Regions from separate parts of the Pseudoduganella sp. genome, predicted to be linked through region 1. Evidence: predicted binding sites of a transcription regulator. Region 1 holds the regulator's gene; each other region holds the start of a gene.
The links. The regulator FNR, encoded in region 1, switches genes on or off when oxygen is low (the NO sensors DNR and NnrR bind a similar motif). The targets are predictions, from matches to a motif close to TTGATNNNNATCAA.

Region 1 (4,845 bases):
GTGATCGTGCTGACCACCTCCGAAGAGCAGCAGGACAAGATGCGCAGCTTCGACCTGGGCGTGGCCGGCTACATGACCAAGCCCGTGGATTACCGCCAGTTCGTGGAAGTGGTGCGCTCCATTAATCTGTACTGGACCATCAGCGAGCTGCCATGAGCCAGTTGCAGGCCAACCTGGTGCGCGTGCTGATAGTGGAAGACGATATCGTCGACCGCATCGCCTGCCGCCGCGCGTTTGCGCAGGCGCCCGGTTTCGAGTGCGAGCTGCTGGAAGCGGAAAGCGGCCAGGATGGCCTGGATATCGCCTTGCGCGAAAAGCCGGACTGCATCCTGCTCGATTACCACCTGCCGGACCTGACCGGCCTGGAGTTCCTGGCCCGCCTGGCGGCCGACCAGGGTGAAGCGCAGCCCACCATCCCGGTCATGATGCTGACCGGCGCCGACAGCGCCACCGTGGCGGCGGAAGCCATGCGCCGCGGCGCGCGCGACTACCTGGTGAAGGACAGCGACGGCCGCTACCTGGACTTCCTGGCCGGCGCCATCGACCGCCTGCTGCGCGAGCAGCGCCTGATCGAGGAAAAACTGCAGGCCGAACGCGTGCTGCGCCAATCGCAGAAGGAGCTGCGCGAGCTGGCGGCCTACCAGGAAAAGCTGAAGGAACATGAGCGCACCCGCATCGCGCAGGAGATCCACGACGAACTGGGCGGCCTGCTGACCGGCATCAAGGCTTACATTTCGGTGGCCATCGAGCGCGGCGGCGAGCAATCGGACCCGCTGCTGCAGGATGCCGCCAAGCTGGCGCAGGACGCCATCGAGACCGTGCGCCGCGTGATCACCGACCTGCGGCCCAGCGTGCTGGACCAACTGGGCATCTGGCCTGCGCTGGAATGGTATTCCGAACAGGTGGCCCAGCGCAGCGGCTTGCGCTGCAGCTGCCATATCACGCCCGACGCGGCGGCACTGGAGCTGGACGCCGAGCGCAGCACCATGCTGTTCCGCGTGGCGCAGGAGGCGCTGACCAATGTGGTGCGCCACGCCGAAGCCAGCGAGGCGCGCGTGCTGGTCGACCGGGATGGCGACAACGTCGTGCTGCGGGTGGAGGATGACGGCAAGGGCATCGAAAGCGCCGGCCTGTCCGACCGCGAATCGTGGGGCCTGTTCGGCATGCACGAACGCACGCGCCGCTTTGCCGGCGAACTGACAATCAGCGGCAAGGCCGGGCAGGGCACCACCCTGCAACTGCGCCTGCCATTGGAGGATAAGAATGGGTGACAAGATCACCGTACTGCTGGTCGATGACCACGCCATCGCGCGCAACGGCGTGCGCCTGATGCTGGGCACCGCGCCCGACATCAGCGTGGAAGGGGAAGCCGGCAACGCCGTGGAAGCGATGGCGCGGGTGGCGGAGCGCAGTTTCGACGTGGCGCTGGTCGATATCAAAATGCCGGGCAAGAACGGCCTGGACCTGCTGAAAACCCTGCGCAGCGAATGCCCGCGCATGGCGGTGCTGGTGCTGAGCACCTATTCGGAGGAGATTTACGCCGTGCGCGCGCTCAAGCTGGGCGCGTCCGGCTACCTGACCAAGGACGCCCCGACGCCAACCCTGGTGGAAGCGGTGCGCAAGGCGGCGGCCGGCGGCAAGCACGTGAGCCCGGCGTTACTTGAAAAACTGGCAACCCTGGTGGGCGGCGGCCCGAGCGGCGACCACGAGGAGCTGTCCAACCGCGAGCTGGAAGTGTTCAAGCTGATCGCCCAGGGCGAGCCGCTGGTGCAGATCGGGGAGAAACTGCACCTCAGTCCTAATACAGTGACAACATACCGTAGCCGCATCCTCGAGAAAATGGGCATGTCCAGCAATGCAGAGCTGACCCGCTATGCCCTGGAGCACGGACTCATCTGAACCGGGTGTAGGGGAACCACTACAGCAACTACACAGGAAGCTTGATACCGGGAAATGGTTCCGGGCGCGATACTGTCTCCATCGAAAACAAGGAGCAGCATCATGAGCCCGGTCATCCCAATCACCCCTGCAAACGCCACCAAGAATTGCGCACCAGTCGCACCCAAATGCTCGCTGTGCAGCTTTAACCGCCTGTGCCTGCCGCAGGGCCTGGCTGAGGATGACGTGGCCCGCCTGGACCAGATCATTGCGCGCCGCCGCCGCGTGGCCCGCGACGAACCGCTGTACCAGACTGGCGACAGCTTCCACAGCCTGTATGCGGTGCGCTTCGGCCATTTCAAGACCGTGCAGGTGAACCAGCGCGGCGAACAGACCATCGGCGGCTTCCACATGGCCGGCGACCTGCTGGGCATGGAAGCGATCGGCGCCGGCCAGCATTCCTGCAATGCGGTCGCCCTGGAAGACAGCGAGGTCTGTGAAATCCCGTTCAACCGCCTGCAGGAGCTGGTGATGCAGATTCCCGGCCTGCTGCAGCAGTTCCACCGCACCATGAGCCGCGAAATCCAGCGCGAACAGTCGGTGATGCTGTTCCTGAGCCATATGCGCGCCGAGCAGCGCCTGGCCCTGTTCCTGCTGAACCTGGCTGGCCGCTACGCCCAGCGCGGCTATTCGTCGACCAGCTTCCAGCTGCGCATGTCGCGTGAAGACATTGGCGGCTACCTGGGCCTGACGGTGGAAAGCGTGAGCCGCCAGCTGGCTCGCCTGCGCCAGGATGGCTCGATCGTGCTGCAGAACCGCGACCTGCGCATTCTCGACCGCGCCAAGCTCGAGGCGATGTCCTCCGGCGGCATGGCGCAAGAACTCGCGGTTGCATAATCCGCGCGTACAAGTTTCTCACCTGTAGGGGGTGTATGGGGCAGCTTCGGCTGCCCCCTTTTTATTCCAGGCGGCTGGCGGCGATTGCCAGGGCCAGGTCCATGGTGTTGATATGTGCTGCGAACCAGTCCGGCAGCGAATGCACGATCTGGCGTGCGCCGGCCTCGTCGCCCGCTGCCAGCAGGCAAAGCGCATGGTCGAGGGAGGCGAGCAGGCCGTCGTGGGCCGCGCGGTGGGTGGCGGCCAGCGGATACTGGATGGTCGCCATCAGCCGGTTCTCCTCCGCCAGGTCTTCGGCCAGTTCGGCCGCCAGCTGGTGGCAAGCGGCGTCGAAAGCGGGGCGCGCCAGGGATTGCATCGACTCCAGCAGGTCAAAGACGATGCGGTGCGACTGGTCCATCACGGGGATGCCGAGTGCCAGGTCGGGGCCGAAAACGATAGAATCCATGCACACCACCACTTTATGTAATGGAGCTATTGTGCTTGGCGGCAACATCGTCCGCCCATGACCCAGATCAAATTTGCCCTGCAACGGGCGCGCCCGTGCTACATGAAGCGGTCGAGGATCTTCTTGCTGTGCTTGTCGAGCGCGAACTGGTCGCGGATCAAGAAGTGGATGCCGTGGCTGTCGGAGACCAGTAGCGAGACGCTGCCAATGCGGCGGATATCTTCCTCCCCGCGCAGCACGAAGCTGGTCTCGCCGCGGTCGGTGGCCACGGTCCAGGTGGACGGACAGGCATAGCTGCCCACATCAATGATGCGGGTGATCTCGGGCATGAATTCGCGCCCGGCCAGCTCTTCCCGCACGATGTCGGCCATCTCCGGCGGCAGGTCGGAAATCCGATCCAGCCATGCCACTTCCTTGCCGTCGGTGTTCACCAGCGACAGGCCTTCTTCCGGGGCCTGGATGGGGAAGGCGCGCACCGGCGAGACGTTTTCGTGCCGCACGCCGTTGGCGTCGACCAGGTTCAGTTTGCCGAAGCTGTCGCGGCTCAGTTGGAAATCAATTGTCATCTTCGCGGCTCTTTGCTTTGTCATCCAGGTCGGTGTCGACGTTACGTGCTTGTGCCTGGTACAGGCGGTAATAGGCGCCTTCCTTGGCCATCAGCTCCTCGTGCGGGCCTTCTTCCACCACTTTGCCGCGGTCCATCACGACCAGGCGGTTGGCGCGCTGCAGGGTGGACAGGCGGTGCGCGATGGCGATCGTGGTGCGGCCGGCCACCAGGTTGTCGAGCGCTTTCTGGATTTCCTTTTCGGTTTCGGAGTCGACCGAGGCGGTGGCTTCGTCGAGGATCAGGATGCGCGGGTCGATCAGCAGGGCGCGTGCAATCGAGATGCGCTGGCGCTCTCCGCCGGACAGGCCCTGGCCGCGCTCGCCCACCATCGAGTCGTAGCCCTGCGGCAGGCGCAGGATGAAGTCGTGGGCGTGGGCGGCGCGCGCCGCTTTCATGATCTCTTCGCGCGTGGCGTTCGGCTTGCCGTAGGCGATGTTCTCGGCGATGGTGCCGAAGAACAGGAACGGCTCCTGCAGCACCAGGCCGATGTTGCGGCGGTAGTCGGAGACGGCGAAATTGCGGATGTCCTGGCCATCCAGCAGGATGGCGCCTTCGGCCACGTCGTAGAAGCGGCAGATCAGGTTGACGAGGGTGGATTTGCCGGAGCCGGAGTGGCCCACCAGGCCGATCATCTCGCCGGCCTTGATTTCCAGGTTGACGCCGCGGTTGACCGCGCGGTTACCGTAGCGGAAGCCGACTTCGCGCAGGGTGATGTCGCCTTTCACGTTTTCCAGTTTGGCCGGCTGGGCCGGGTCCGGCACGCTCGATACGTGGTCGAGGATGTCGAAGATGCGCTTGGCGGCGGAGGCCGATTTCTGCGTCACGGACACGATGCGGCTCATGGAGTCCAGGCGGCCGTAGAAACGGGTGGCGTAGGTGACGAAGGCGCTCAGCACGCCGACCGTGACGCTGTGCTTGGAAATCAGGTAGATGCCGAACACGTAGATCACCAGGATGCCCAGCTCGGTCAGGAAGGAGACGGTCGGCGAGAACAGCGACCATACCTTGTTCAGCT
Region 2 (4,845 bases), on a different contig from region 1:
CGGCGATATCGGCCACGATGCACTGCGCCGCCGCGTCGTCCAGTGGGCGGCCGTGGATCTTGCCGCGCACCGCCGCGAACGAGGCCAGCGGCGCGGCATGGCGCACCGTCACCGGCGCACCGCTGCCAGCCCCCAGGGCCTCCCAGGCTGCTTCCGACAGGCCAACCTCCTGCCCCTCGAGCAGCGCGCCGTCGACCACGTTCAGCGTGGCCGCCACCACCTGCGACCCGCACTGCAGCTCGAGGCGCGACTGCGCCGCGAAGCCTTCCGCCTTGCACACCGCGCCGTCGCGCCGCAGGTAGGCCACCGGCTGCTGGTAAGTATCGATGCCCAGGCGGCGCGCCTTCAATACATAAGCCATTTCCTCTCCTTCATTGCAACTCCGGCGCGCGGCGACAGCAATCGCGCCCCTGCCGCTTGGCCGCATACATGGCGGCGTCGCTGCGCCTTAACAGTTCCTCCGGCAGCAGCGCGTCGTCCGGATACAGCGCCAGGCCGATGCTGGCCGAGACGCGCGCCACGGCGCCGCCCTCCAGCACGATCGGCGCGCGCACCGCGTGCAGCGCGCGCTCGATGACTTCCTCCGCTTCCGCCACCGCGCCCAGGCCCGTCAGCAGCAGCACGAACTCGTCGCCGCCCAGGCGCGCCACCGTATCGTTGGCGCGCACCACCTGCTGCAGGCGCCCCGCCACCTCCACCAGCACCGCATCGCCCGCCGCATGCCCCAGCGTGTCGTTGACCGCCTTGAAGCCGTCCAGGTCGATCATGCACACCGCCACCAGCGCGCCGCCGCGCGCGGCAAACGCCAGCGCCTGCAGCAGGCGGTCGCGCATCAGGCGCCGGTTCGGCAGGCGGGTCAGCGGGTCGATGAAGGCCAGCTGCTCCACCGCTTCCTGGCGCAGGCACTCCTCGGTGATGTCGGTAAACAAGCCCAGGTAGTGCAGCACCTCGCCGTCGTCGCCGCGCACCGCGCTGAGCGAGACATGCGCCGCGAACAGGCTGCCGTCGCGCCGCTTGTCCCAGATCTTGCCATCCCACTGGCCGCTGGCCAGCAGGCGGCCCCACATCGCTCTGTAGAATTCCGCATCCTGCCGCCCGGACTGCATGATGCGCGGGTGCTGGCCCAGCAGCTCGCGGCGCGCATAGCCGCTCATTGCCAGAAAGGCGCGGTTGGCCTCCACGATGCGCATGTCGCGCCCGACGATCAGGATGCCCTCCGCCGTGGCCTCGAACACGCTGGCCATCAGGCGCTGGCGCGCCCTGGCCTCGCGCCGCTGCCGGCGCAGCAGCCGCGCCAGGCGGTGCAGCGAACGTTGTAGCGGGCCGGGCACGGCATCCCCTAATCCAGTACCACTTCTTCCAGATACTCGGGGACGCGGCACGGCCATTGCAGCCGTTCGCCGATACGGCGCCGCAGCGCGTCGGCCGCCGCCGGCTCGCCGTGCGTGACGAAACACTGGCGCGGCGCGGCCGGCGCCCGTGCCAGCCAGTCCATGATCTCGTCAGCGTCGGCGTGCGCCGACAGGTTGCCGATCATCTCGATGCGCGCCCGCACCGGATAATACTCGCCATGGATCTTGACCGAGGTCTCGCCCGCCAGCAGGCGCGCGCCGCGCGTGCCGGCCGCCTGGAAGCCGGCGAACAGGATGGTGTTGCGCGCATCGCCGGCAAAGGCCTTCAGGTGGTGCAGCACGCGGCCGCCGGTCGCCATGCCGCTGGCGGCGATGATCACCATCGGCGTCTGGCGCCGGTTCAGCGCCATCGACTCCTCCACGCTGTTGACGATGTGCGCCACATGCCCCAGCGCGCGGCAGGCCTGCTCGTCGAGCCGGTGCTGGCCGTGGTGCTTCATATACAGGCGCGTCGCGTCCACCGCCATCGGGCTGTTCAGGTAAACCGGCAAGGCGGCCGGGATGGCGCCGGCGCGCTTCAGCTGGCCGATTTCGTGCAGCAGTTCCTGCGCCCGGCCCACGGCAAAGGACGGTATCACCGTCACGCCGCCGCGCGCCGCCGTCTTGCTGATGATGTCGGCCAGGCGCGCGCGCGGGTCGGACGCCTCGTGGCAGCGGTCGCCGTAGGTCGACTCCACCACCAGGTAGTCGAACGCGCCCAGCGCCGTCGGCGGCCGCATGATCGGGTCGTTGGGCCGCCCGACGTCGCCGGAGAACAGGATGCGCCGCCCCTCGCACTCAAGCGAGACCGACGCCGCGCCCAGGATATGGCCGGCCAGCTGCAGGCGCGCCGTCATGCCCGGCGCAAGTGCGAACTCGTGGCCGACCGGCACCGCCACCAGGTGTTCCAGCGCGCGCAGCGCATCGGCCTCGGAATACAAGGGCAAGGCCGGCTTGTGCTTGGAGTAGTTGTGGCGGTTGGCATACAGCGCCTCCTCCTCCAGCAGGCGGCCGCTGTCGGGCAGCAGGATGTGGCACAGGTCGCGCGTGGCCTCGGTGCAGTACACCTTGCCGCGGAAGCCGGCGCTGACCAGCACCGGCAAGAAGCCGCTGTGGTCCAGGTGCGCATGCGTCAGCACCACGCTGCGGATGGCCGCCGGCAGCACCGGGAAGGCATCCCAGTTGCGCAGGCGCAGCTGCTTGTAGCCCTGGAACAGGCCACAGTCGACCAGCACCTGCTGGTCGCCGTGGCGCAGCAGGTATTTGGACCCGGTAACGGTGCCAGTGGCGCCGAGGAACTTTAACGTGAGCATATTTGCAGCATATCCAAGCGGCCGCGCAAAATGTTTGATCCAGATCAAGGAGTCCGTAGTCAAAATGCGTCAATGCACTAATCACAACAACGTGTAGAATCAGGGCCTTTGATTACAACCTGAGCAGGACGCCATACATGACAGAACTGAAACGGGGCCTGAAAAGCCGCCATATCCAGCTGATCGCGCTGGGCGGCGCCATTGGTACCGGCCTATTCCTGGGCATAGCGCAAACCATCAAGATGGCCGGCCCGTCCGTGCTGCTGGGCTATGCGGTGGCCGGCTTCATCGCCTTCCTCATCATGCGCCAGCTGGGCGAGATGGTGGTGGATGAACCGGTGGCAGGCTCCTTCAGCTACTTCGCCAACAAATACTGCGGCCACATGGCCGGCTTCATGTCGGGCTGGAACTACTGGGTGCTGTATGTGCTGGTCAGCATGGCCGAGCTGACCGCCGTCAGCAAATACATGGAATTCTGGCTGCCCGACCTGCCGCACTGGGTCAGCGCCCTCGCCTTCTTCCTCGCCATCAACGCCATCAGCCTGGCCAATGTGCGCGCCTTCGGCGAAATGGAATTCTGGTTCGCCATCATCAAAGTGGTGGCGGTGGTCGGCATGATCGTGTTCGGCGTTTACCTGCTGGCCTCCGGCAATGCCGGGCCGGAAGCGAGCGTGGCCAACCTGTGGCAGCACGGCGGCTTCTTCCCCAACGGCGCCAGCGGGCTGGTGATGGCCATGGCCGTCATCATGTTCTCCTACGGCGGCCTGGAACTGATCGGCATTACCGCCGCCGAAGCCGACAACCCGTCCGAGACCATCCCCAAGGCCACCAACCAAGCCATCTACCGCATCCTGATCTTCTATGTCGGCGCGCTGGGCGTACTGCTCTCGCTCTACCCGTGGCAAAAGGTGGCCGACGGCGGCAGCCCGTTCGTCATGATCTTCCACGCGCTGGACGCCAAGTTCGTCGCGCACGCCCTGAACGTGGTGGTGCTGACGGCCGCCCTGTCCGTATATAACAGCGGCGTCTACTCGAACAGCCGCATGCTGTACGGCATGGCGCAGCAGGGCAATGCACCGAAGGCCCTGCTGGCGGTCAACCAGCGCGGCGTGCCCCTGGTCGCCCTCGGCGTGTCGGCCCTGGCCACCGGCAGCTGCGTGCTGCTGAACTACTTCATGCCGGGCCAGGTATTCGGCCTGCTGATGGGCCTGGTGGTTTCCTCGCTGGTGATCAACTGGGGCATGATCAGCTGGATCCACCTTCGCTTCCGCGCCCAGAAGCGCGCCGAAGGCAAAGAGACCGGCTTCAAGAGCTGGGGCTACCCATTCACCAACTACCTGTGCCTGGCCTTCCTGGCCGGCATCCTGGTCATCATGTACCTGACGGAAGGCCTGCGCCTGTCGGTCTACCTGATCCCGGTCTGGCTGCTGGTCTTGTTCATCGGCTACCGCTTCCGCGGCGCCCCGGCGCATGGCTAAAGCCGTACTGCTGACCATCCACGGCATGGGCGAGCAGCCGCTCGACTATGCCGACGGCATGAAACGCGCGCTGCGCCAGCACATGGGCGCCGACTATGCCGGCCTCGACGTGCACAGCGTCTATTACCAGCACCTGCTCAAGCCCAACGAGCAGGATGTCTGGCGCCGCGTGCACACGCGCGCCACGGTGCGCTACGAGCAGCTGCGCAAGTTCATCCTGTTCGGCTTTGCCGACGCCGCCGGCCTGGAAAACCGCAAGGAAGACGACGACTCCGTCTACGAGCAGGCGCAGACCGAAATCGCACGCGCCCTGCTCGCCATCCACGCCAGCCACGGCCCCGCCACCCCGATCGTGCTGCTGGCCCACTCGCTGGGCTGCCAGGTCATGTCCAGCTTCATCTACGACGCCCAGAAACGCGCCGGCGGCGGCCAGGTCACGGCCGGCATCTGGAAGCCCGGCCGCCTGGGCGACAGCCTGACGCCGGCCCAGCGCACCTTCCTGCAATGCGGCACGGTGCGCGCCTTCATCACCACCGGCTGCAACATCCCCGTCTTCGTCGCCGCGCACCAGCGCATGCACGTCAAACCGATTACCCGGCCCAACCCCGGCTTCAGCTGGCTCAACCTGTACGACCCGGACGACGCCCTCGGCTGGCCGCTGCA
Region 3 (4,845 bases), on a different contig from region 1:
CCAAATCTGGACATTTGTAACGGCGTCAGGCCAGGCTTTGGCGGCGGATGCTCATGAGGATGCCGCAGCCCAGGCCGAGTGTCGCCAGCGCCGTGCCACCATAGCTGAAGAAGGGCAGCGGCACGCCGACCACCGGCACGACACCGCTCACCATGCCGATGTTGATGAAGGCGTAGGTGAAGAAGATCATCGTGATCGCCCCGCCCAGCAGGCGCGAGAACAGGGTGGCGGCGCCGGCCGCAATCTGCAGCCCGCGCAGCACCAGCAGCGCATACAGCAGCAACAGCACGATGCCCCCGACCAGGCCGAACTCCTCGGCAAAGACGGAGAAGATGAAATCGGTCGAGCGCTCGGGGATGAAGCCGAGGTGGCCCTGGGTGCCGTCCATCCAGCCGCGCCCGGTCACGCCGCCGGAGCCGATGGCGGTCATGGCCTGGTTGATCTGGAAGCCTTTGCCCATCGGGTCGGCGCCCGGGTCGAGGAAAGTCAGCACGCGTTGGCGCTGGAAGTCGTGCAGCATATGCCAGACCACCGGCGCGGCCGCCAGCGCGCCGGCCGCCAGCGCCGCCAGTGCCTTCCACGACAGTCCCGCCAGCACGATGACGTAGAAACCCGCGGACAGCACCAGCATCGCCGTACCGAAATCGGGCTGCTTGGCGATCAGGCCGACCGGGATGGCGAGCAGCAGCGCTGCCACGGCGAAGCGCCGCCAGCCCTGGACGTTATCGTAGCGATGGAAGTACCAGGCCAGCATCAATGGCATGGCAATCTTCATCATTTCGGACGGCTGGAAATCGTGCCCCAGGTTCAGCCAGCGGGTCGATCCCTTCTTGGTCACGCCAAACAGGAACACGGCCACCAGCAGTGCCACGCCCAGCGCATACAGCGCCGCCGCGTGGCGCATCAGCACCTGCTGCGGGACGTTCGCCGCGGCCCACATCAGGCCCATGGCCATCAGCACGTTGCGCAGCTGAAGCTCGAAACGGCCCGGGAAATCGGCGGAAGCGGAATACAGGGTGAAAAGGCCGGTGCCAACCAGGACGCCGACGATTGCCGCCAGCGGCGCGTCGACCGCCAGCACCGGGCGCAGGCGCTGCCAGAGTGGTGTTTGAAGGGTCATCAAGCCGCCTGCAGCCAGATGATGCGGCCGGCCAGTACGGCGAATCCTACCAGGGTGAGGGCGGCCAGCAAGGCCAGGCGGCGACGGAATTGTTTCTGTTCTTGGTCCATGCCGAAATTATAAGGCAAGGGCTAACCTTCCCGCACGTAGATTCCGGGAGCGTCGCCAAGCCAGGGATAGGAAGGATGGGCTGTTGCGGCGGGTGCGCGCGGCTCTCCGCAGCGCTCGGCCAGCCACGCGTTCCAGTCCTGCCACCAGGAGCCGGCCCCCGGCTTCTGCAGGGCCAGCCACTGCTTGGCGCTGCTCGCGGCCAGCAGCGGGCCGGCCCAGTACTGCTGTTTGGCGCTGCCGCCGGGCGGGTTGATGATGCCCAGGATATGGCCGGATGCGGTCAAGGCGTACCGTACCGGCGCGCCCACCAGGGCCGCGCTGCAATAGGTGCTGCGCCACGGGGTGATGTGGTCCGCCACCGCTCCCACCGCGTACAGCGGCTGGCGTATGCGCCCCAGGTCGAGCCGCTCGCCGCGCAGCTCCAGCGCATCGGCTTGCGCCAGCTGGTTCGCCAGGTACAGCGCGCGCAGGCAGAACGCGTGGGTGGCGCGCGGCTGCCGTGTGCCGTCGGCATTCCAGGCCAGCGGCGCCAGCGACGGCGCCGCTTCGCCCAGCAGGTATTTCTGCACCACGTAGCGCCAGACCTGGGTATTGGGGCGCAGCATGCGGAAGCTCCAGCCGATCTGCTGCGCATCGAGGAAACCCTGGCGCGCCATCAGGCCTTCCAGCAGCGCCACGCTGTCGTCGCTGATAAAGCTGGCGATGTCGCCCGGCTTGGAGAAATCGGTCAGGGTGGCGAGCAGGGACCAGTGCGCGACCGGAATGTCCTGCGCCTGCGGATAGCGCCGGTTCAACCACGCCATCAGCGCCGCCAGGGCGGTGCCGCCGATGCAGTAGCCGACCGCATGCACCTGCGGCACGCCGGCAATCGTGCGCGCAGCCTCGATCGCGGCCAGGATGCCGTCAAACAGATGGTCCTCGAAGGACATGCCAGCCTGGTCCGAGCCAGGATTCTTCCAGCTGATCACGAACACATCGAAGCCTTGCCCGACCAGGTAGCGCACCATGCTTTGCTGCGCGGTCAGGTCGAGGATGTAGTACTTGTTGATCCAGGGCGGCACCAGCACCAGGGGCATGGCATGCACGCGGCCGCACACCGGCGTGTACTGGATCAGCTCCATGACCGGGTTGCGCATGACGACGCGGCCCGGGGTGGCGGCCAGGTCGCGCCCCAGCTCGAAGCGCGCGCGGTCCACCATGCGCAGGTCGCCCGCCAGCAGGTCGCGCAGATACTCCTGGAAGCCGGCGCGCAGGCTGGCGCCGCCGCTGTCGAAGGCGCGCCGCAAGGCTTGCGGATTGGTGAACAGGAAGTTGCTCGGCGCCACAGCATTGCACCAGTGGCGCAGCCAGAAGGCGGCGCTGCGCGCGTCGCGCTCGTCGACGCCGGGCGTGTCGTAGACCTGCCGCTCCAGCGTACGCGTCAGGCCCAGGTACTGCTGCATCAGTGCATGGAAGAAGGGATTGGCGCGCCAGGCGTCGTCGACAAAGCGGTCGTCGCCTTCCGCCGCCTCGGCGACGGGCGCGGGCGTGGCTGTGGCCCAGGCGACGGTGGCCAGCTCGTGCCACGCCCGGGCCAACTCCACAGGGTGCGCCAGCCACGCGGCGGCGACTTGGGCAAATGGGTTCGGCATGCGAACCAGTATAGCCCTAGTGCGCCATGAGCACCGGCAAGGTCATGCTTTGCAGTATCGTGCGCGTGGCGCCGCCCAGCATGATCTCGCGGAAGCGGCTATGGCTGTAGCAGCCCATTACCAGCAGGTCGGCGTCGACATCGGCCGCGTACGACAGCAGGGCGGAGCCGATCTCGATGTCCGTCACTTGCGATGACACCTCGACTTCGATGCCGTGGCGCGCCAGGTAGAGCGCCATATCGGCCCCCGGTTCGCCGCCATGCACCTCGGGCGCGCGCCCGGCGTTGAACACCACCAGCGACACTTTGCCGGCGGCCTGCATCAGCGGCAGCGCGGCAGTGACGGCGCGCGTCGCTTCCATGCTGCCATCCCACGCCACCAGCACGCGGCGGAACGGTGCCTCGAAGTGGCCGGCATAGGGTACCACCAGCACCGGGCGCGCACTGTTTGTGGCGAGGAACTCGGGCGTCTCCTCCGCCAGCGGCGCCATCGGCTCATCGGGATTGGCCTGGCCCACCACCAGCAGGTCGGCGTAACGCGACTGCAGGACCAGGCCATCGGCTGCCTGGTCATCCACCAGGCGTGCCTCGCAGGACGCCACATCCAGCGCGGCGCATTGCCGTTCGAACTCCTGCAGGGCGGAGCGGGCCTGCCTGCGCGCTTCGTCCATGCATTCGGCGGCCATGCTGACGCCCATGGAGGTGGCGTAATCCATGGTCAGGTAGCGCGAAACACCGGTCATTGCCGCGCCCACCAGGCGGCCCCGGAACATGGCGGCGATCTGCGCGCCAAGGCGCACGCGGCGCGCCGTATCGGCCGATCCGTTCACGTGGACGACGATTGTCTTGTAAGTCATGGCTGCCTCCCGCTGTGGTTTGGAATAAAGGATTACCAAAAAGTCTAGGCCGGTACGCAAAGCCTGTGCATGACCTGGATCAAGCGCGGTCGATTTGACATTTGAATGAGAATCGTTATCATCTATGGGTTTAGAAACGGGAGCCAGCCATCTGTACGCGGAACGCCAGCTAGTCATAAAAGCAAGAATGATTTACTGGTTGAGGTACTGATGAAGATGAAACAAATGGCCGCCCTGCTGGCGGTGGCATTCCCTTTGGCCGCGCTCGCGGAGGACAGCGTGGTGCTGCCGCAGGTCGAGGTGACGGCGCAGAAGTTGGACGAAACTTCCTACACGGTGGACAAGGGCCGCACGGCCACGCCGCTCAGCATCGCGCTGCGCGACACGCCGCAGTCGGTCTCCGTCTTCACCCGGCAGCGCATTGAAGACCAGGGCCTGCAAACCGTGACCGACGTGGTCAACAACGTCACCGGCGTCTCGGTCAACCAGTACGAAACCCACCGCGCCGGCTTCACCGCGCGCGGCTTCGATATCGACAACCTGCAGATCGACGGTGTCCCGACCACCTGGGAACAGGCCTGGAGTTCGGGTGAGGTGATCGGCAGCCTGGCCCTGTACGAGCGCGTGGAAGTCGTGCGCGGCGCCACCGGCCTGATGACCGGTGCCGGCAATCCCTCCGCCGCCATCAACCTGGTGCGCAAGCGCGCCACCAGCAAGGACCTGGCCGGCTCCGCCGAAATCGGAATCGGCCGCTGGAACGAGCGGCGCGCCATGGTCGACGTATCGACCGCGCTGAATGCGTCCGGCAGCGTGCGTGGCCGCGTGGTGGGCGAGCTCCAGCGCAGCGACAGCTGGACCGACCTGCTGCAGAACAAGAGCAACACCTACTACGCCACGGTGGAAGCCGACCTGGCGCCGCGCACCGTACTGTCGGCCGGCATCAGCAAACAGAAAAACGATCCGAAAGGCCCGATGTGGGGCGGCCTGCCGGCCTGGTACACCGACGGCAGCACACCTGGCTGGGACGTTTCCAAAACGTCGTCGGCTGACTGGACGCGCTGGGAGACCGAGTACGAGAACACCTTCGCCAACCTGGAGCATGGCTTTGAGAATGGCTGGAAGCTGCG

Region 2: ACE3TQ_RS14140 (MBL fold metallo-hydrolase RNA specificity domain-containing protein) is a predicted target of FNR. The motif match lies at 2,739-2,752, and genes of this name have one in related genera.
Region 3: ACE3TQ_RS04460 (universal stress protein) is a predicted target of FNR. The motif match lies at 3,788-3,801, and genes of this name have one in related genera.

The regions. Positions count from the first base shown of each region.
Region 1 covers NZ_JAYSCO010000008.1:52,346-57,190, reverse strand. The annotation lists gene ACE3TQ_RS05895 (response regulator) at 1-156, shown strand, start outside; gene ACE3TQ_RS05890 (response regulator) at 153-1,271, shown strand; gene ACE3TQ_RS05885 (response regulator) at 1,264-1,899, shown strand; gene fnr (fumarate/nitrate reduction transcriptional regulator Fnr) at 2,002-2,775, shown strand; gene ACE3TQ_RS05875 (bacteriohemerythrin) at 2,837-3,223, opposite strand; gene ACE3TQ_RS05870 (DUF1854 domain-containing protein) at 3,322-3,789, opposite strand; gene ACE3TQ_RS05865 (ABC transporter ATP-binding protein) at 3,779-4,845, opposite strand, start outside.
Region 2 covers NZ_JAYSCO010000026.1:65,581-70,425, forward strand. The annotation lists gene ACE3TQ_RS14130 (thymidine phosphorylase family protein) at 1-361, opposite strand, end outside; gene ACE3TQ_RS14135 (diguanylate cyclase domain-containing protein) at 372-1,331, opposite strand; gene ACE3TQ_RS14140 (MBL fold metallo-hydrolase RNA specificity domain-containing protein) at 1,340-2,704, opposite strand; gene ACE3TQ_RS14145 (amino acid permease) at 2,842-4,182, shown strand; gene ACE3TQ_RS14150 (hypothetical protein) at 4,175-4,845, shown strand, end outside.
Region 3 covers NZ_JAYSCO010000006.1:37,102-41,946, forward strand. The annotation lists gene rodA (rod shape-determining protein RodA) at 26-1,120, opposite strand; gene ACE3TQ_RS04455 (PHA/PHB synthase family protein) at 1,252-2,862, opposite strand; gene ACE3TQ_RS04460 (universal stress protein) at 2,879-3,718, opposite strand; gene ACE3TQ_RS04465 (TonB-dependent siderophore receptor) at 3,929-4,845, shown strand, end outside.